4 regions of the Phosphitispora fastidiosa genome follow, and region 2 is predicted to be linked to each of the others. Evidence: riboswitches for the same ligand, from Rfam matches in the RefSeq annotation. Region 2 holds a riboswitch; each other region holds the start of a gene.
The links. Region 2 has a riboswitch for cobalamin ahead of Ga0451573_RS03700 (energy-coupling factor ABC transporter permease). Riboswitches for the same ligand answer to the same signal wherever they lie in the genome.

Region 1 (5,259 bases), on a different contig from region 2:
TGATGTTCTGATAAACCGTGTCCATTCAGAAGCCCTTCAGGTATTAGGGCATTTTTTGCCGGCTGATATTTTTGGTGAGCGCCTGGGAAGTGTTAAGGACCGTTATGATTCGCTCACGGGCATTCTGGACGAGGTTGTCAAAGACGAAAAGGTGGCTAATCTTTACCTTGACCTGAGAACAATCGATGATGATACCCTGGATCATTCCATTAATGTCTGTGTCCTTTCTCTGATTATGGGTGATGTTTTCAAGCTGAACAGGGAAAAGCTGCTTCAGCTGGGCAAGGCGGCCATGGTCCATGACATAGGCAAAAAAGCTGTTCCCCAGGATATAATTGCCAAAAGAGAAGACCGTACCCCTGAAGAAGCTAAGATATTTGAAGATCATACCAAACACGGATACCAAATCCTGCGGGAAAGTGAATTTGATGTCGGTATCGCCCGGGTAGCCCTTTACCATCATGAGAGATGGGATGGCAGCGGGTATATTAACAAAGTTGCCGGTGAGAATATTGACCTGTTCTCACGCATTGTCGCTGTTGCAGATGTGTATGATGATGTTACCAGAGGTATTTCATACAAACAAAAGTACCTGCCCCATGAAGCCATGGAATTCCTCTATGGAGCGGGGAATATCTATTTTGATGCCAGAGTGGTTAAGGCTTTTACGGGAAGCATTTTTGCCTATCCCCTGGGGAGCATAGTTAAGCTGAGTACAGGGGAAATCGGTATTGTCATAAATGTGCAAAAAACAATGGCGCCAAGGCCAATCGTCAAAGTATTCTATGACAAGGCTAATAACCGCCTGGATTACCCCAGGCAGGTGGATCTCAGTGAACAAAAAACCTTATTTATAACGAAAATATTATAGGATTTTGGTCAGTTGACCGAACGGAGGAGTAAGCCAATGAGCAAGACCAGGGACAGAAAAGGCAACATAACTGCAGCATTTGGTTCTGATTTGACACTGGAAGGAATGACAGGAGTCCCTAACCTTTTGTTAAAACACTATCAGAAAATTGGAATTACTGACAGTGAAATGATGCTGATAATCCAGCTAATGCATCTTCAGACAGCATCAAACCAGCATTTTCCCTCAGCTGATGTGTTGGAATCCTATATGTCTGGAGATAGGGCTCAGATTCAGGCTGACCTTACAAATTTAAAAGATAAGGGTATTATCAGCATTAAAAACTTTTATGATGACGAAACTGATGAAGTAATGCCATTTTACTGCTATGAACCTCTGTTTGAAAAGATATCCGAGTTTTGGGCCTGTGAAAAGGTACATACATACCAGCAGATGAAGAAGAACTTGGCCGAACAAAAGCACAAGACCGGGGCAGTCAGAAGAGAGAGAGCGGGTTCATTTGCCAAGGTCTGCAAGGGTTTTGAAAAGGAATTTGGCCGCATGCTGTCACCAATGGAAATTGAACAGGTGGACCTTTGGCTCAATGATTATAATGAACATACTGAATTGATTTTTGAAGCCCTGAGGCGAGCTATTTTGCTGGGCAAGCATAATTTCAAATACATAGACAGTATTCTGCTGGAATGGACGAAAAATAATTTAAAGACAATTGATGATGTCCTGAACTATGAGTCTAATTTCCGTCAGCGGCAGTCCAAGAAACCAATCCGCAAAAAAATAGAAAGTCCTGATAAGAGGAAAGATAAGTTCAGGCTTTTGTACCTCAGCTAATTAGGGGGAAGATCATTGAAAAAAGACCAGGATAATTGTTCCCTCTGTCAAGGCAGGGGGATTGTTATTATAGACAGTGAAACGGCCAGGCCTTGTAAGTGCATGCTGCACCGGAGCATAAGACTTAAGTTCAGGAATTCCAGGATGAGTAAGGAAATGCGGGACTACAATTTCAGCCGGTTCAGTTCAAGGTATTATTCTAAAAACCATCGGGATTCCATTAATGGGAGAACCTATTACGATAATGCTGCTGCTGCTTTTGCGGCCGCTCAGAAGTTTACCCGGGATATTAAGGAAAACATTGTTCCCGACGGTATTCTGCTGACCGGACCGGTGGGCGGCGGCAAAACATTTCTGGCCTGTGCCATAGCCAATGCCCTTCTGGACTGTGGTAAAGAGGTGTTGTTTGTGGTTGTTCCTGACCTCTTGGATCAGATCAGGGCTACCTTTGACCGCTCCTATGAGTACACTGAGCAGGATTTGATGGATACTGCCAGAAAAGTTGAGGTCCTGGTACTGGATGATATGGGGGCACATAATTATACTGACTGGACCGCCAACAAGATTTACTCGATTCTCAATTACCGGATGAATAACAGGCTGCCAACCGTCATGACTACAAACCTGGATCTGGCTGAGCTGGAGGAACACCTCGGTGAGAGGACCACTTCAAGAATAATACAAATGTGCAAGGTCTACCGGTTGTTGGTAGAGACAGATATACGCATTGTCAGGAGACATGAGAAAGAAGGAAATGCAAAGTAATTTACGAAATATTTGAACAACCCTTGAAGGAATAATTTGAAGGTGTTATAATAAGATAAAATTAGATATGATTAAATTTAACAGATAGGTGACCCGTAACAGGGTTGAAAAGGGAAGCTGGTGCAAATCCAGCACGGTCCCGCCACTGTAACAGGGAGAAACCCGCAATATATGCCACTGGGCTCATGCCCGGGAAGGCGCGGGGGACGATGAACTGGAGTCAGGAGACCTGCCTATCTTAGGTACACCGTTATACCTTCGATTGAAAGGCAGGTGGACATTGAAACAGTACTTTAGTTAACAGTACTTTTCCCAGTCTACCCAGACTGGGATTTTTAATTTTTACGGATGTATTTGTGTATATTAAGTTAGGTAAAGCCGGTTCTAACAATTTAATGAAAAAATGGAGATGAAATAATGCATATACAGGATGGATTTCTGGTCGGAAAATGGGCAGTCGCCTGGTACGGGGCAGCATCAGTCTTTGTTGCCAAAGGGGTTTATGACATAACCTGGCGTACTCAAAGGGTAATGGCATATAAGCCACTGCTGGGACTGGTCAGTGCAGCCGTGTTCTTTATATCGCTGCTGCCAATTCCGGTACCTGTTACCGGCACTTCATCCCATCCGGCTGGGACACCGGTGGCTGCTATTCTGGTCGGTCCTTTTGTCAGCATGGTCCTGGCAGTGGTGGCCCTTCTCCTGCAGGCGCTGTTTTTTGCCCATGGCGGGTTATCCACACTTGGCGCCAATGTCTTTTCCATGGGGGTTGTCGGATCCCTGACCGGCTTCGGAGTATTCTGGCTGGGCAGGAAAGCCGGGCTGTCTCTGGGAATCGCGGCATTTTTGGCCGGTGTTTTCGGAGACCTGGCAGTTTATTCAACCACTTCATTCCAATTAGCTCTGGGAATGCCGGGAATTAATGACCAGTCAATGCTTAAGGCCTTCCTGACATTTCTGGGCCTGTTTATGCCGACCCAACTTCCCTTAGCGCTGCTGGAAGGAGTGGTTACCGGAGGCATGGTCACATACATAGCCAAAGTCAGACCTGACATTCTCAAAAAACTGGGTGTGCTTCAGGAGACAGGTGAGGGGGAAAGCCAAAATGCAGAGAATCAGAGATGAAATACGGCGGAATTTGATTCCTGTCCTGACAATAATGTTTCTCCTGTTATTCCCACTATCAGTATCAGCCGGAGAAAAGTGGCAGGGGACAGATGACCTTGTTGATAGTAAAATGGAGGAGGTAACCGGTGTGTCCGCAAAGGAACCACTGGTAAACATAGAAGGCAACCTGGGGCTGTTTTTATTTGCAGTCGGAGGGTTTGCCGCCGGAGCAGTGGTGGGATACCAGTGGCACAAAATATTTGTTACAAAGGCGGGGAAGAACGATGGTTAAGGAATCTTACTTGATGGTTGATGCTTTTGCCCAGAGAGATAACACCTTTACCAGAATGGATGCCAGAGTAAAGGTACTGGTGTCAGTTTTAGCCCTTGCCGCAGTTGTCGGTCTACCGGGCTTTAAACTGCCGCTCTTCATATTTGCATTGACAGCAGCATTGATGTTGGTTATCAGAGTACCGTTTAAAATTATCGTGGGCAGGATGCTGCCACCTGTTATCCTGGGAATTGTGGTTTTCATTTTTATGGCGTTATTTCATCAGGGCAGTCAGGTCTTTAGTCTGGAGATACAGGGCTGGGAAATAAAAATTTACGGGGAAGGCCTGATTCTGGGGACTACGGTTTTGCTGAGAATTATCAGCAGTGTTTCCATCCTGTTATGTTTGAGCCTGACTACCCCTGTACATGAATTGGGATATGCCCTGATATGGTTCCGCATTCCAAGGGTAATCGTTGAGATTCTGCTGCTTACCTACCGGTATCTCTTTGTTTTATGGGATGAAGGGATGCGGATCAGGCAGGCACAGGCCATGAGGCTGGGTTATCCTGACTGGAGGAACCCGGCAGGGTGGAAGAAGGCTGTGAATTCAACCAGCACACTTATGGCAATGGTATTTATCCGGGCCTATGACCGGGCTGAAAATACCTTTTCAGCCATGCAGATAAGGGGATATAACGGAGATATCGCCGGACAGAGATACAAAAAGACTGCCTGACTGTCAATTTAGGGGGAAGCATTAATGATTATTGATGTACACCAGGTGCAGTACACATACAGTGATGGCACTAAGGCTCTGGAGGGAGTGGAGATGGAAATTCCCAGGGGGCAGTTTACCATACTCCTGGGACCCAACGGGTCGGGGAAAACTACTTTTTTTAAGGTTATCACCGGATTGCTGAAACCTGAACTCGGTGAAATTAAAATTGAAGGCAGGCCCTTCCGGGAATTTTCCAGAGAAGAATTATACAAAAGGATAGGTTTTGTGTTTCAAGACCCTAATGACCAGCTATTTGCGCCAACTGTCGGGGATGATGTGGCTTTTGGTCCGATTAACCTGAAAATGACTTCCGATGAAGTCGGTCAAAGGGTCAGGGAATCTCTGGAGATGGTAGGAATACCGCATCTGATAAATAAACCTGTGCACTACCTGAGTTACGGTCAGAAAAAAAGGGCTGCAATAGCGGGAGTCCTGGCGATGAAGCCTGATATTATTATTCTTGATGAGCCTACTGCAGGACTTGATCCGGCAGGGGTCAGGGAAATAATGGAGTTACTGGTAAAACTCAATAAAAAAGAGGGAATTACAATTTTAATGGCGACACATGATGTTGATTTGGTACCCCTGTATGCTGATAGAATTTTTATCCTTCATATGGGGCATATCCTGCTG
Region 2 (5,259 bases):
AGCAAAACAAAAATAAACCTGTAAATTATTTCAGCCAGCTCAATAAACAAGGCAGGAAGTTTGATTTTTCGCATCATCATGGCTATTTCCACAAAAGGTGTTGTTAATGACATAAAATACAGGCAGGAAACCGTACCCAGGGATTTAAAAAACAACCTGGCAGCCGCAAGCAGTCCCTCAGGAGTAATGCCCAGGGTTATTTTTAGCATTTTTATGCTGACTAACCACTCCGCTGCATTTGCACCAACCACGGTATCACCCGCAGATACCGAAACAGCAACTGTCATCACCCCAACCAGCAGGAAGGAGAAGGGCAGGAACACCAGCCTGAGGTAAGTTTTAACAGGAATCCCGGCAAGCCCGACAGTCACACCTGCCATAAGTAAAATTATAACTGATGATATTGTCACTGATGAAAAAATCAGGCACAAAATCATAGTCGTCAGGGCAAAGGCAGCTTTTTCGGCCGGATGTACCTTCCGCAGCTTATTGGCATATGCAAAACTGTCAATTTTTAGCATGTATTTCCTTTTCTTCCGCCTTTTTTCTTCCCCTGACATAACCGATGTAATACCCAATAAATCCGGCTCCCAAAGCTGCCTGAAGAGCAAACAAAAGGCTCTCGATTTCACCGCTGGGGGGTTCCCACAAGGATGAAAACCATGGCTGATAATCAGGATTAATTTGGGTAATCACTTCTTCAGCCTGACCATCGGCACCCCCGAATTCGGCTCCGCGGTTCATAAGCAATGGCACAACAGCCAGCAGCACTACCAAAAGAATTAGGATCAGATTTTTTCTCACTGCGACACCTCCTCAGTGATAACAGATAATTCCAGTAGTTCCTGCCTGCTATAAGTAGTCAGCACATTGAAAACTACTACTGTCAGAATTCCTTCCATTATGGCCAGAGGAAGCTGAGTCACCGCAAATACGCCCAGGAACTTTGCCAGGGCAGCGGTAAAGCCCCCACTCTGCAGAGGAAACGCCAGGGCTAGTTGAACTGATGTAGTTATATATGTAAGCATGTTGCCGGCAGCAGCAGCCAGAAACACTGCCAGCCAACCGGGGGCGCCGATTTTCTTAAGAACCCGGTAAATCACAAATGCTGCTATGGGGCCGACCACCGCCATCGAAAAGGTATTGGCACCAAGGGTGGTTATACCGCCATGAGCTAAAAGGAGGGCCTGAAAAATAAGTACAACACATCCCAGGACCACCATAGCCAAAGGGCCGAACATTATCGCCCCCAAACCTACTCCCGTAGGGTGGGAACAGCTTCCGGTAACCGACGGTATTTTCAAAGCCGATAACACAAAGGCGTAGGCCCCCGCCAGACCCAACAGCATTTTAACACTGGGCGCAGCAGTAACGGTTTTTTGAATTGAACGCAGTCCCAGGATCAGAAAAGGAATAGTCAGCACAAACCAGAAACCGGCCCAACTCGCCGGCAGAAAGCCTTCCATGATATGCATGGCAAAGGCATTCTGCGGGAAGGTCAGAAGAAGGGCAGCAGCATACAGGATTATGAAAACAGGCAGTTTTATTTTTTTCAAAGAGCTTTTCATAATTTCACTTAACATCCTCATTTGATTTAACCTCCTCAATTCTTATTTAATATACCTCCATAATTTGAAACAAAAACCCCGGTCATTAAGACAGTGACCGGGGATTAGCTTTAGGCTAAGCCTAAACTGACCACCTCCCCAGAACAAATTGACAGTGTGGCAGAATAGGCATCGCTGATTGTTTCCGCTGTCATCACAGGAGTAAGTATAATACCTCTTTTTACACCCGTTCTGCGGTCAAAAAGCGTTTAAACCTTGTGTTTATTAAGTTACACCCCTCAGGGTATAACACCTACTCAAATATATAATTATTAAAAGCCCATACCGGGTAAACTAAAAATTCCCTCAACACGACTGTGTGGAAGGAATAAAAAACACTAATACTGTAGTCTTCCTCCCCATTCATCGTGGGTACCGGCGGTAAGATTAAAGCAAGCAGGTCTCCTGGCTCAAGATCACTGCCCAAGCTGCGCCTTCCCGGTTCCCCGGTGGCATTTGCAGCAGGACTCCCTCTTACAGTGGCGGGACCGCGCCGGATTTTCACCGGCTTCCCTTTTCAATTCTGTCAAACAGAATCACTTGCTCATCTATATTCTTTTAATAATTGTATCATGACTGCAACTGGACTGTCCAGACAATTTTGCTTATACTTTCCAGACCATCATCCCTACTGTGGCTTCCACTTCCTCCCTGACTACACCGCCGACGGCTTCAGAATCGACTACTGCCTTTATTTCGCGTAATATCGCGGAAGTTATCTCTGTATATCCCGAAATCCAGTCCTTCAGTTTTTGAGCTGTATCCTCCACAGATTCTTCATTAACCCAGTGTGTATGAAAAAACCTCAGCGCCGGAAAATACCCCATGGCATAAACAATATTTAACGGGTAAATGATATCCATGGAAGTATCTGCCCGGATACCGCCGAACACCTGCTGCCATAGCTTCTCCTGGAGGTTGTTGCGGCGCGGTCCGGCAAATTTACTTACATAGCAGTAACCTTTGGAGGCTCTAACCACCTTATCCAGTGTTTCTTGGTCATTAACCCCCGGGGTCATTGAAGCAAATACCAGGTCAAACTTACCGTTCCAGCCTTCCCGCTCAATATCGATATCTTCCCAGGGCCTGTTGATACAGGTGATATTACCAATACCTTGATCCGAGACACGTTTCCTCAATATCTCAAGCATCCGGGAAGCCGGTTCAAGAGCCCATACATGTTCCGCCTCCATAGCTAAAGGTACGGCATAATTCCCGGGACCGCAGCCAACATCAAGTATTTTTGCACCTGTGACCCTGACCCCTGAGGATCCGAGAAATTCAAATACAGCCCTCTGCCTGCTGCTGTTTTCCCCCTTGACGGTGTTTTTGGCATAGCTCTCGGCCCGGTTGTTCCACATTTCTATTTTCCTCCGGGTTTGATAATCAGACGCCTTTTCCCAGGCTGTGACCCAGTACTTCAAATGTCTTTTTCTATCTTCTTCCCAGGCTCCTGCTGCAACCATAATTTTGTCACCACCTTTTGTTAATTATCCCAACTAGACGCTCAGCCGCTTGTTGTTATTTGCCGGGAACCCGCTGTTCAACCCGTACGGCAGCGCCGGAGCAGCTGCCAGCAGCCTTCGGGTATAGGGGTGTCCGGGAAAAGAAACAACTGCACTGGCAGGTCCGTCCTCTACGATGTGGCCGTCCTTAAGCACCACTATCCGGTCACTGACCTTCCTGGCCAGGGCAATATCATGAGTAATAAAGATTATACTTAACCCTCTTTTTTCCTGCAGGTTAAGAAAAAGCTTGAGGACTTTTGCCTGGACACTGGGATCCAAGGCAGATGTTGGTTCATCTGCGACCAGCATTTTAGGTTCCAGGATCAGAGCCCTGGCAATAGCTACCCTTTGAGCCTCGCCGCCGCTAAGGTGGTGTGGATAGGTCATCAGGAACTCGTCATTTGATGGCAGTTCCACCTCATCCAGTACCCTTTTTATCTTTTCTTTCCGCTCTGCGGGACTGCCCATCCGGTGGATGTCCAGTGGTTCACTTACAGCTTCCAGCACATTCTGCCTGTGGCTGATAGATTCTGCCGGGTTCTGATAAATCATCTGAACTTTCCTGTAAAATTCTTTATCTCTTTTGCCAACAATAGCTCCCTCCAGATATACCTCCCCTTCAGACTGACTGTGGAGTCCCATCACTGTCCTGGCCAGTGTCGTCTTGCCAGAACCGCTCTCACCTACCAGAGCAACCGTTTCTCCCTCTAAAACAGTGAGATTGGTCCGGCTCAGGGCTCTGACACGACCAAACGCAGTGCTTAGACCACGGGTTTCCAGCAGGGGCACAATCCCGCCCCGGTGACAGGCAATCATCCACCCACCGGTTTGCCCGGGTGCAGAGCCGGCTTCCCCAGGTTCTGGATGTGATTCCCTGCATATATCAACCCGCTGAGTACAACGCGGTTCAAACGGGCAGCCCTGCTCAGGCCTGGACAGCCTCCCGGGTATCCCCTGAAGGTCTTTGGTACCGTTCATGTCAGGATATGAGCGGATCAAGCCACGGGTATACGGGTGTCTTGGGTCTGCCAGGAGGGCCCTAGTGGGTCCCGCCTCTACAATTCTGCCTCCATAAAGGACTGCCGTCCGTTCTGCCAGCCTGGAAGCAGCAGCCAGGTCATGGGTCACTACCAGCAAGGCACACTTCTTGCCAATCTCCCTAAGCAGCTCTATTATTTCTTTCTTAGTCACCGGGTCAAGTGCCGAAGTGGGTTCATCCAGTATTAATACCTCCGGATTATTTGCCATTGCCATGGCTATCAGGGCACGCTGTTTCTGCCCGCCGCTGAGTTGATGCGGATATAACAGGAAATGAATAGTAGAAAGCCCCACCCTTTTAAGCATGTCACCGGCTTTGGAACGGGCTTCGCGCGGACTCAGCAACCCATGCTCAATCATTGGCTCCGCTACCTGTTCCAGTATATTGAAAAGCGGATTCAAAGCGCTTTCCACATTCTGAAACACCATGGCAATCTTGTTCCATCTAATCCGAGCCATTTCCTCTCCCCTCATTGATAACAGGTTTTGCCCCCGATACCTGATCTCTCCGGAACACCGACCATCCCCCAGGCCGATAATGCTTTTGGCCAGAGTTGTTTTACCCGTGCCGGACTCCCCTATCAAAACAAGGGATTCTCCCCTTTGCAGGGTAAAGCTGATGTCATTTAGAATCAGATTTTTGCCGTACTTTACCGAGAGGTTTGTCAGACTAAGCATGCTTTTCCCTCCTCAACCTGGGGTCCATGGCCTCTTCCAGTGAATAACCTATCAGGGTAAAAGACAACACTGTCAGTGACAGCGCCATCCCCACCGGCAACAGCCACCACTGCCAAACATCAAGATAGACGTATTTTAATGAGTGATAAAGCATTTTTCCCCAGCTTACTGTCATCGGGTCGGTGACCCCCAGAAAGGACAGCCCTGCTTCCATAAAAACCGCGCGCCGCGCCCCCCTGATAAAGTTTGCTGTTAACACCGGACCGAGATCAGGAATAATATGCCTTTTTATTACATACAGGGGTCCGGCCCCAAAGGTCCGGGAAGCCCTGACATGTATCTTTTCTTTCAGGGCCAGGGTCTGAGCCCTGATTATCCTTGCACCTGCCGGCCAGCCAAGCAGTGACAGCAGCAAAACAAGATGAACC
Region 3 (5,259 bases), on a different contig from region 2:
TGGCAGAAAGGTCGCCCTGCCAAACTTGTTCTTTTTTAAATATTCGATAGCCTTCCTGGCATCACCGTCTGTTTGAGTCACTATGTGCTGGACTGCGCCGCCAAGGGCAACCTCAACAGCAGTCTCATACTTTTGGGGAACAGTGATAAGCTCGGCAACCACCCCGCATATACCGGGACAATCCCGGCCTTTTTTAGCTGCCACCAGCACTTCTTTGACGCCCCTGAAATACCCCTCGTAGTCATTCTGCAGATCCTCCAAAGCCTTGAGGCGGGAGGATTTATGCCCCAACTGCTCACGATCCCGTTCAAGGTCTGCGGCCAGTTTCTTCAGCTGACCTGAGAAGCCGTTTTTGCTCTCCTCAAAGCCGGCATTTTCGGTTTTCCGGCCGGTTATTGATTCTCTGACAGCCCCCAGTCCCAAATCCAGTTCCTTTTCCCGCTCAACAATCCGGCTGTATTCCTGTTTCAGGGTCTCACTCTGCTGCTCCAGGTCTTTTATCCTGCGGCCCAGGTTCTTAACCTCTATTTCACCGGAATTAATTGCATTCCTAACTCCGGCAGTCTCGTTTAACAAATCTATCATATCCGACTTCTTTTCTTCGATTTTCTGCTGTGCTTCCACTAGTTCCTGTTCCAGCAGCAATAATTTATCCTCAGCCTGCTGCAGCTTTTTTCCTGTATCAGCCAGCCTGCCCCTGAGTTCCCCAAGAGACCGGGCATCACCGGCATGCCTGCTGCGCTCAGCCTCTTCTTTGCATTTCAGTTCCTCTATTTCACTGATGAGACCCTCTTTCCGGTTCCCGATATCCTGTAGTCTCTGGCGGGCCACCGTAATTTCGGCTTCCTTTTTTTCTATCAGGCTGCCGGTATCATAGATACCTTTCTGCAGGGCGGCAATTTCTTCATCAAGTTTACTGTTATGAAGCTTATGTTCTTCGATCTCTGACTCGCGGTTTCTTAACCCGGTCTCCAAGCCAATTAACTTTTGTCTCAATTCATCATCCTGATTATTAATCCCATCAAGTTTCAGTTTCTGGTCCTCAATCTGATTAATCAAAAGGTTAATCTCAAGTTCAACCAGCTCATTCCGGTACTCAAGGTATTCCCCGGCTTTTTGGGACTGCTCCTCAAGGGGGCCAACCTGGATGCCCAGTTCGGATATAATGTCACTGATACGGACCAGGTTCTGTTCTGTGTCATTAAGTTTTTTGACCGCCTGCTGTTTACGGCTCCTGTACTTTACTATTCCGGCGGCCTCTTCAATAATATTTCGACGGTCTTCAGACCTGGTACTGAGGACTTCATCAATCTTGCCCTGTCCAATAATGGAATACCCTTCCCTGCCGATTCCGGTGTCCATGAAGAGTTCATGGATATCCCTCAGTCTGCAGGGAGATTTGTTGATCAGAAATTCACTTTCTCCGGAACGATAAACCCTCCGAGTGACCGTTATTTCAGAATAATCCAGCGCAAATATGGCGGTACTGTTATCAAGGGTAAGAGATACCTCAGCCATCCCTACGGATTTTCTCCTGTCACTGCCGGAGAAAATTACGTCTTCCATCTTGGCGCCCCGGAGGGTCTTGGCGCTCTGCTCACCCAACACCCACCTGACAGCATCGGCAATATTACTCTTGCCGCTCCCATTAGGTCCAACAACAGCGGTAATGCCCGGGGTAAACTGGAGTTCTATTTTATCAGCCAGGGATTTGAAGCCCTGAACCTCAATTCTCTTCAGGTACAAAAGGGTTCCTCCTTACATTTTGAAAAAACCAGCCTTAATGACACTTATCAATTAAAGCTTTCCTGTTTTAATGAATTCAACAAAAAAAGGGCACTTTCCTTCTCAGTCCCTTTCTTCAAAAAACATTTCTTTGGTTTCACAGACCAGTTGACCATTTTGGCTTTTGATGCACACCTTTTTAGCGATACACCACTTCCCGGAGCGATTCCAGCGGCACCACTCTTCATTACAGTAAACGGTGGTCACAACAATTCACCCTTTTTAATCAGGGTATGCAGAGCCGCAGTTTTTGTGATATTCGTTAATAACAATTACAAAAGCCGGGAAATTTCCGGCTTTTAATGTTACAATAAATAAAGAAGTTAAAGAAAGGATGGGTTTATGAAGAACTCAATTTTAATTCTAATTACATATTAAAAATTATTTATTGATAATTTCAGGCAACTCTTTTATAATAATAATATACTTTCAAACAAAAAAATATCCCAAAGGTTATTGGTGCCTCTAATGAGGAGAATAGGGAATTGGGTGAAAATCCCAAGCGGTCCCGCCACTGTAAGTGTTAGCATGCCTTCAACAGACCACTCGAGTTTTTCGGGGAAGGTGAAAAGCATGTGATGATCACAAGCCAGGAGACCTGCCATAGCCGTCATATTGCTGCATCTCGTGGAATGATGCAGGTATTGGTGAATGATGGCAAAGTTCACAGCTTTATAAGCTGTGAACTTTTTGTTTTTCTCCGGCAGGTAAGCTCTTGGAAATGAGCGGGAATGGTGAGCTATTGCATCGATTTTCCGCACTGCCGCCTATGAGTCTAAGCTGCCACTCCCCCCGGCAACAAGGCAGTGCCAGGAAAATCTTGTACAACATCTCACCATATAAAGAATCCAAGGTATAAAGCCTTGAATATACAAAAAAAATTAAATAAAAAAATTTATTAAAAATCAAGGAGGAAACAAAAATGAGTTTACTTGAAAAGACCCTGCAGCAAATTGGGGATTTAGACCGTGCCAGCATGGAACAGACCCAGGAGAGGCTGAACAATCTGATCAAGCCCCCCGGGAGCCTAGGCGTACTCGAGGAAATGGTCCTTCAGCTTAGCGGCATCTACAGTGACCCTATGCCCAAAACAGGAAAAAAAGTAATCATAGTCATGGGAGCTGACCATGGTGTGGTCCAGGAAGGGGTTAGCGCATTCCCCCCAATGGTAACTATTGCTATGATGCCAACCTTTGCTGATGGAATTGCCAGTGTCTGCGTACTTGGCAGGCATGCCGGGGCAGAGATTGTCCCCGTTGATATCGGAGTGGCTGCCCCAATTGACCACCCGGGGGTCATCAACCGGAAGATAAAATTCGGGACCGATAATATGCTCAAGGGCCCGGCAATGTCCCGGGAAGAAGCCGTCAAGGCAATTGAAACCGGAATTGAGATAGCCAATAATGAAATCAGCAAGGGTGCCCGGGTTCTGGGTACCGGGGACATGGGAATTGGTAATACCACCCCCAGCAGCGCCATCCTTTCGGTTTTGGGCGGTTTCACCCCTGAAGAGGTTACCGGACGGGGAACCGGTGTTGACGACCAATCTCTTTCCAATAAAGCAGTAGTAATTCAGAAGGCCATTGAGTTAAACCGTCCGGATAAGAACGATCCTGTTGATGTCCTGGCAAAAGTGGGCGGCCTGGAAATTGGCGGCATAGCCGGAACCATACTGGCAGCATCAGCAAGCAGGGTTCCGGTTGTGGTTGATGGTTTTATCTCCAGCGCCGGTGCTCTCATTGCCGCCAGACTGGCTCCCAATTCGGTGAGCTTTATGATTCCATCACACTGTTCCGCAGAACAGGCCCACCGGACCATGCTTGAATGCGTGGGATTAAGGCCAATCCTGGATATGAAAATGAGACTAGGGGAAGGCACTGGGGCGGCCCTGGCCATGTCGGTGCTGGATGCATCAATAAAAATGCTTCATGAAGTGGGGACCTTTAAAGATATCGGCATGTAAGATAATGAGGTGTTGTACCCGATTTTCCTCGCTGCCACGGGGGAAATCTTGTACAACACCTCACCAAATGCCACAGTACGAAACATCCGGGCAGTAAGAATTTAGCTTGCTGCGACAATCTTGCGAATCCCTTCGATAAAAGCGTTAAAACTCAAAGAACAATTTGTATCAATCTTCATGAATTTAGCAATTTTTTTCGAACCACTATATTTTTGATATTCGGGCACCATTTTTTGCAGTACTTCGCACGGGTTAGCAAGTTTATCTGGGTTTCGAAATTGAGCTTTCTCTTGTTTTCTAGCAATTCCTTTGTAATTGAAAGCTTTTTCAACTGCTGAAAGGTCACCTAAAAACCATGATTCCAACTCGTGACAGACCACACGAACTAACGCATCAGTTCGTCCGCCTTCAAAGCACAGTTGCAATAGCCTTTGTTTAACCTGTTTGCAATCACTATTGTCCTGGTCACGAAGCACTACAAACTGTACTTCGGGAATTCTATAAGCACGCAATTTACGAGGAATTGATTTCTCCATGTCTGTTTTACCTTCATGTTTAATAGTATGAAAGGTACATCCGTCTGGTAATATGGATGGAAGTATTTCGTCTAAAACTGCTTTCATTGAAATCTCTTCCAATAAAAATACTATATGCTTCATTGCGGTCCAGCTCCCTCGAAGAAGCCTTGCTTCCATAATGCCCCTGGCAAATCACCTTCAACTACTAAATTTCTGAGCAGTTCATCGTCGGATGCACGTTTAACTTCACTGTAACCATCACTTTTTGTTAACCAAAATAATTCGTTTAATTCAACTCCGTTAACAAAATCAGGCGAATGCGTAGAGATAAACACTTGTCCTCCCGCTCGTGTGTAAGCTCTAAACTCTTCTGCAAGTTCAAATAAAAGTTCGGGATGCAGTTGATTTTCAGGTTCCTCAATACATAACAATGGGTGTGGCTTGGGGTCATTCAATAATAACAAGTAAGCAAACATTTTTATAGTCCCATCAGAAACATATCTCGCAACAAACGGGTCTTTAAAAGAACCATCTTGAAACCTGAGTACTATTCGTCCATCGGGAGTTTCCACTGCTTCTACAGACTTTATACCTGGGACTCTGTATTCCATTTTGCGTAAAATTTGCTTAAATTTTTCCGGATAATGTTGATACATAAACTGCGCTACTAGTGGCAAGTTCTCTCCTGTAGGCGAAAGGTGTTCTGCGTAACCCGCATCAGCACTAGCACGAGCCGCTTGAACATGAAAATCGGAAACATGCCACCCTTCAATTAATCTCCTGAAAGCAGCTACTTGCTTAAACTTTTGAAATTGCCCTAGTCCTTTAATAGCAAGAATGTCTGGCGAATCAAGTTTTTGTTCTTCACGCTCTTCCTTTACCCCTAATCTACCATATTCGCTTTCATTTACGATAGCTGTCCCTGAGCCATTTGAAAAATCCAGAAAGTGCCATGGTGCACCTTGTTGTCCACGACGATATTTTAATACTTCT
Region 4 (5,259 bases), on a different contig from region 2:
CTCGGCGCCTTTTGACTCCAGCGCTTCCAGGCTGTCCTGATAGTAAAAGGAAAAGGCTTCATCCAAAGCAATCCCAATCCTGACGTTTTGCCGGCCATGGTCTATTCCTGAACTTAAAGCCCCGATGTAGTATGCTGCGGTTTCATCGGGGATTTCAGCAGCATTCCGGGCAATGTTTACCAGCCTTTCGGTATCAATACCTTCGATTATCTGACCTGCAAGTGATTTTACCATTTTAGGGAGATCTCCTCCCTCAACAGTGGGAACCAACCCCAGATGCCGTGAGGGCAGCTCCAGCCCGGCATTTTTCTTCACATGTCCCACTACGGGAATACTGCAGTACGTCTCTATGGCCTCGGTTACCAGTTTGAGATGCCGCTCACTGCCAATCCGGTTGAGGATAACACCGGCGATTTTCAGGTCCGGATCAAAGTTCTGAAATCCGGCTACAAGGGCGGCTGCACTTCGGGCCATTGACCTGACGTCAACAATCAGGACAACCGGACAATCAATCAGTTTGGCAATATGTGCCGAACTCCCCAAGTCAACAGTCCCTGAAGATCCGTCAAAAACACCCATGACACCTTCCACCACTGCAATGTCTGCCTTGGGGGCAGACTTCAAAAATACTTTTTTCACAGTATCCTCGTCAAGAATCCAGGCATCCAGGTTCCGGCTCTTGTTTCCCGTGGCCATGGTGTGATATGTCGGGTCAATGTAGTCAGGTCCTACCTTATAGGGCTGGACATTAAACCCGGCTTCTGCCAATGCAGCCATAATACCTGTTGTTATAGTTGTTTTTCCCACTCCGCTGTGGGTCCCGGCTATCATAAACCTCGGTATTTTCATGTATTTTCCATCCTTAAGGTTATTTTAATCCGGCTCTGTCAGTTATTATAATCCGGCAGTCAGCCACTGCACTGCATAAACGGCAAGGCTGCCGGTTAGTACTGTAATCAGAGAAGTAAGATGCATTATTTTTACTGTATCCAGAATATGGGTCTTCCCCAGACCTATTTCCGGGTCTCCCATGTATGCCCGGAAAGACTCAATCCCCCCGTAATAGTTGACCCCGCCCAGGCGAATACCTAACGCCCCGGCTACAGCGGCTTCAGGGATACCGCTATTTGGGCTCGGGTGACCCGAGGAGTCCCTGGCAATGACCCTGAGGGCTTTATTTACCGGCTTTCCGGTTAATAGAAAGGCCATTATAAGAAATATCCCGGTCAGCCTTGCAGGGATATAATTGCAGAGGTCGTCAAACCTGGCTGAGGCCCACCCGAGTTCCTTGTATTTATCATTTTTATACCCTACCATGGAGTCAAGGGTATTAACCGCCTTATAGGCCATTGCCAACGGAGCTCCGCCAATAAATCCGTAAAACAGCGGTGCAATAATGCCATCAACAATGTTTTCAGCAACGGTCTCCACAGTTGCGCGGGAAATTTCGCCTTCATCAAGATTCTGGGTATCGCGGCCGACAATCCAGCCAACCTTTTTTCGCGCCTCAGACAAATTGCCTGTTTTAAGCAGTGTGTATATTTCCATAGCGGCGCTGCCCAGCCCTTTTACCGCAATGGTTGTGCTCAGGAACCAGATACTGGTGAACAGACCCAGCCAGTGGTTTATGATATAGGCTCCGGCAATAATTCCCCACATTATCAGGTATGTTGCCAGCACTGTAATGGCAGTAAGCAGCATACCCGATACTTTCAGGCCGACCACGGGGGCTGCCCATCTCCGGAGCTGTCTCTCCAGGGCATCTATCATTTTTCCGATCAGCACCACCGGGTGCGGAATCTGCCTGGGGTCGCCTATTATCAGGTCAACCACATAGGCGGCTGCTATTTGTATCATCTTAGACCGCTCCTTGCTCCTGCTGGCCTGATTTATCGTTTAATCCCATAATTTCATATACCTTATCCATATCCATACTGCCCCTGACCACCTCAGCCAGCTTATTAAAGTCCTTTTCACGCTGCTGGTAAACTGTCATTATTTCGCTGGCTTCCAGCGGCTCCCAGCCCTTCTGCTTTCTGAGCAGGTCAAGGATGTGTCTGCGGAAGGAATCATTATCAAATATCCCATGGATATATGTTCCGAAAACCATGCCATCTGAGCGGATTGCTCCATCAAGGATATCGACTTCCCTGGTAGACCTTTCAAATATCCGGAATGCAGGTATCACACCTTCTCCAATCTCGGAACGTCCCATGTGGATTTCGTACCCGGTTACCTCCTGTCCCTGCATCCCATCAAAAAAGAGACCTTTTCCTACAATCTTCGCATGAACCTGAGTGGTGATCTTATCAGGATCAAAAGTTGTTATCATATTTAACAGCCCCAGACCCTTCATGCTGTCAATATCTGACTCAGTGTGCAGCGGGTCATGAAGCTCAGTACCCAGTATCTGGAACCCTCCACAAACGCCCACAATGGGTATCCCTCTCTTTTCCTGGGCAATAATCTGAGCAAACAATCCGGATTTTTGAAGGAACGCCAGGTCGTGGATGGTATTCTTACTGCCCGGAATGATAACCATATCAGGATTGCCCAGCTTATTACCATTTGACACATACCTGAGCTGTACATCAGGCTCATCCGCCAGGCAGTCAAAATCAGTAAAATTGGAAATATGGGGCAGGTTAATCACAACTATATCCAGCTTGTTCTCAAGGACTCTGTCCGCTTCCTTAATGGTGTCCTCCGGAATTGTGTCTTCCTCCTGAACTTTGAAGCCCTGGAAATACGGAATAATTCCCACTACCGGAATCCCTGTTTTTTGCTCCAGGAACTCCACTGCAGGGTAAAACAGTTTGACATCACCACGGAACTTGTTTATTACCACCCCTTTTACCCGGGCCCTGTCGTCAGGGTCAAGGAGTTCAAGAGTGCCTACAACCGCAGCCAGGGCGCCCCCCTTGTCTATGTCAGCCACCAGCAGTACAGGACAGTCAGCCATTCTGGCAATCCTCATATTCACGATTTCTGTTGCCTGTAGGTTGACTTCAGCCGGACTGCCTGCACCCTCAATGACAATAATGTCAAATTCTGATCTAAGTTTGTTGAGGGAATTCTCAACCACATCAAGTGCCGTCATATTATACCTTTCATGATACTCCTTGGCAGAAAGGTTTCCCACCGGCCTGCCAAGGACAATGACCTGGGATGTAGCCTGACCGGTCGGCTTTAGCAGGACCGGGTTCATGACCACATCCGGGGCCAGACCGCAGGCTTCAGCCTGAACTACCTGAGCTCTGCCCATCTCGCCTCCGTCTTTGGTCACATATGAATTGAGGGCCATATTCTGTGATTTAAAAGGCGCCACCTTGTATCCGTCCTGCAGAAAAATTCTTCCCAAGGCTGCCACTAAAACACTTTTACCAACATGTGAGCCAGTCCCCTGAAACATGATACATTTAGAATTCATCATTTACTGCTGCCCCTTCCTTTTTCAGATCAATGGGATGTCCGGCAACTACCAGGTATGCCTTATCAGCTTCCGCGGCAATAATCTGATTGGCTTTTCCCACCAGTTCCTGATACTGCCTGCCGAGAAAATTATCTGAAACCAGTGTCATGCCCACCTCATTGGAGACAATGACAACATGGGCCTCAGTTTCTGCGGCTGCCTTGGCAAGAAAACCTATTTCCCGGAGAATCTCCGTTTGAAACTCTTTTTTAAAATCCCCACCGGTTTCCTGTTCCTTTTTAAACATCAGGTTACTCAAAAGCAGAGTCAGGCAGTCTAGCAAAATAACATCAGAACCATGGTTTTTTTCCCTGATAATTTCCGTCACCCGGTATGGTTCTTCAATCGTTTGCCAGATGTCAGGCCTTCTTTCCCGGTGGAGCCTGATGCGATGCCGCATTTCCTCATCCAGCGCCTGTGCTGTGGCGATATATGTAACTCTATGACCAAGTTTAGAGGTTAGCAGCTCGGCAAATTCACTTTTCCCGCTTCTGATACCTCCGGTAACAAAAATCAGTTTTCCTCTCATTAAGCACACTCCATAAGTATGTATTTGCCGGGATAGTATTATGTGTCATGACAAAACAAAATCCCCAGTCAACGACTGAGGACATGGTTATCAAGGCATAAAACCCCTGTGAAACAACCATAATCCTTTCTCTCGAAGGACTGTATGGTCACTTCCAGGCTGGTATCCTGGCTCCCGGATAAACATGCCGCTTACGCCTTCCCCTTCAAACGAGTGGCATCATGTAAGGGCACTCCCCGGTTACAGTGGCGGAGACCGCTCAGGCTTAACCTGATTCCCATTTTAAAAAAAACCCAGAAGTTACAAATATTTTTTTGTGATTTCAATTATATCATAGTTTTTCAGACTTGTCTGCAAATATTAAACATAAAATCCTATTCAATAATGAAATACTAGTATTAGCTGATATTTAAAACAAATTCAATTACCGTTTGGTGTACTATTGGAGGTAATAATATTGCTTTCCTGGAAAAAAGGCGCCCTAATCATTTCAGTGACGATTATTTTGCTTTATGCTGCGTTCATGGCAGGCTATTACGCTACATCCTTTCCTTCCTTCTGCGGTACCTGCCATGATGTAAAGCCGTATCTGGTGTCATGGCGGCAGTCTGCTCACAAGGACATTAATTGCCTTTACTGTCACGAACCAATGGGGTTCCTGGGTAAGCTCCATTCAAAATCCCGGGGCCTTAACTATCTCTATCAAGAATTAACCGGTCAGCACACAATTATTATAGAAGGACAGATTTTTGAACAAAACTGTGTTGCCTGCCACCTGGGGGATTATCATAATTACCCTGATACTGTAAGGCTTGATGCCAAACACTACCAATGGCTCAAGAGTGACCGCAAATGCCTGGAATGCCATAGGGCAGCAGGACACGGGGCCAATTTATTCACAGCAGAAAAGTTTAACCGGGATTAATCATGCCAGGGGGCAAATACCTCCTGACCCTGTCCATCAAGTCATCTGTAAGGTGGGGCAGGGGTTCAGGGTTAAAACCGGCTATTTCGATACGGTCCCTGATTACCGGCAGCAGTATCTTGGGGGCGCTGCTGGAAGCTAAGGCTGCGGCAATTCCGGGAGTAACCTCGCCTAAAAACGAATTGGCTATAATGATTCCAATGGGCCCCACAATCAGGTCAACTCGCCCGGAATTGTATATAATGGCATTTTCACCCGAAGCGCCTTCATTAGCCCCCGCTCTAAGCATGGCCGCAGCTGCCAGGGCATTGGTCCCAAAAGCGATAATTTCTA

Region 1: linked by a shared signal. The riboswitch ahead of Ga0451573_RS09720 (energy-coupling factor ABC transporter permease) and the one ahead of Ga0451573_RS03700 (energy-coupling factor ABC transporter permease) in region 2 are both predicted to bind cobalamin.
Region 3: linked by a shared signal. The riboswitch ahead of cobT (nicotinate-nucleotide--dimethylbenzimidazole phosphoribosyltransferase) and the one ahead of Ga0451573_RS03700 (energy-coupling factor ABC transporter permease) in region 2 are both predicted to bind cobalamin.
Region 4: linked by a shared signal. The riboswitch ahead of cobU (bifunctional adenosylcobinamide kinase/adenosylcobinamide-phosphate guanylyltransferase) and the one ahead of Ga0451573_RS03700 (energy-coupling factor ABC transporter permease) in region 2 are both predicted to bind cobalamin.

Annotation. Positions count from the first base shown of each region.
Region 1 covers NZ_JAHHUL010000009.1:28,210-33,468, forward strand. The annotation lists gene Ga0451573_RS09705 (HD-GYP domain-containing protein) at 1-871, shown strand, start outside; gene Ga0451573_RS09710 (DnaD domain protein) at 908-1,702, shown strand; gene Ga0451573_RS09715 (ATP-binding protein) at 1,718-2,467, shown strand; cobalamin riboswitch at 2,537-2,718, shown strand; gene Ga0451573_RS09720 (energy-coupling factor ABC transporter permease) at 2,885-3,592, shown strand; gene Ga0451573_RS09725 (hypothetical protein) at 3,573-3,866, shown strand; gene cbiQ (cobalt ECF transporter T component CbiQ) at 3,859-4,584, shown strand; gene Ga0451573_RS09735 (energy-coupling factor ABC transporter ATP-binding protein) at 4,609-5,259, shown strand, end outside.
Region 2 covers NZ_JAHHUL010000002.1:285,129-290,387, forward strand. The annotation lists gene cbiQ (cobalt ECF transporter T component CbiQ) at 1-578, opposite strand, end outside; gene Ga0451573_RS03695 (energy-coupling factor ABC transporter substrate-binding protein) at 508-744, opposite strand; gene Ga0451573_RS03700 (energy-coupling factor ABC transporter permease) at 801-1,589, opposite strand; cobalamin riboswitch at 1,986-2,166, opposite strand; gene Ga0451573_RS03705 (class I SAM-dependent methyltransferase) at 2,213-3,073, opposite strand; gene Ga0451573_RS03710 (ABC transporter ATP-binding protein) at 3,107-4,831, opposite strand; gene Ga0451573_RS03715 (ABC transporter permease) at 4,824-5,259, opposite strand, start outside.
Region 3 covers NZ_JAHHUL010000001.1:370,394-375,652, forward strand. The annotation lists gene smc (chromosome segregation protein SMC) at 1-1,746, opposite strand, end outside; cobalamin riboswitch at 2,225-2,405, shown strand; gene cobT (nicotinate-nucleotide--dimethylbenzimidazole phosphoribosyltransferase) at 2,708-3,748, shown strand; gene Ga0451573_RS01860 (DUF4276 family protein) at 3,850-4,407, opposite strand; gene Ga0451573_RS01865 (AAA family ATPase) at 4,404-5,259, opposite strand, start outside.
Region 4 covers NZ_JAHHUL010000001.1:135,984-141,242, forward strand. The annotation lists gene Ga0451573_RS00675 (cobyrinic acid a,c-diamide synthase CobB) at 1-849, opposite strand, end outside; gene cbiB (adenosylcobinamide-phosphate synthase CbiB) at 895-1,857, opposite strand; gene Ga0451573_RS00685 (cobyric acid synthase) at 1,859-3,430, opposite strand; gene cobU (bifunctional adenosylcobinamide kinase/adenosylcobinamide-phosphate guanylyltransferase) at 3,420-4,001, opposite strand; cobalamin riboswitch at 4,142-4,313, opposite strand; gene Ga0451573_RS00695 (NapC/NirT family cytochrome c) at 4,459-4,926, shown strand; gene Ga0451573_RS00700 (DUF3842 family protein) at 4,913-5,259, opposite strand, start outside.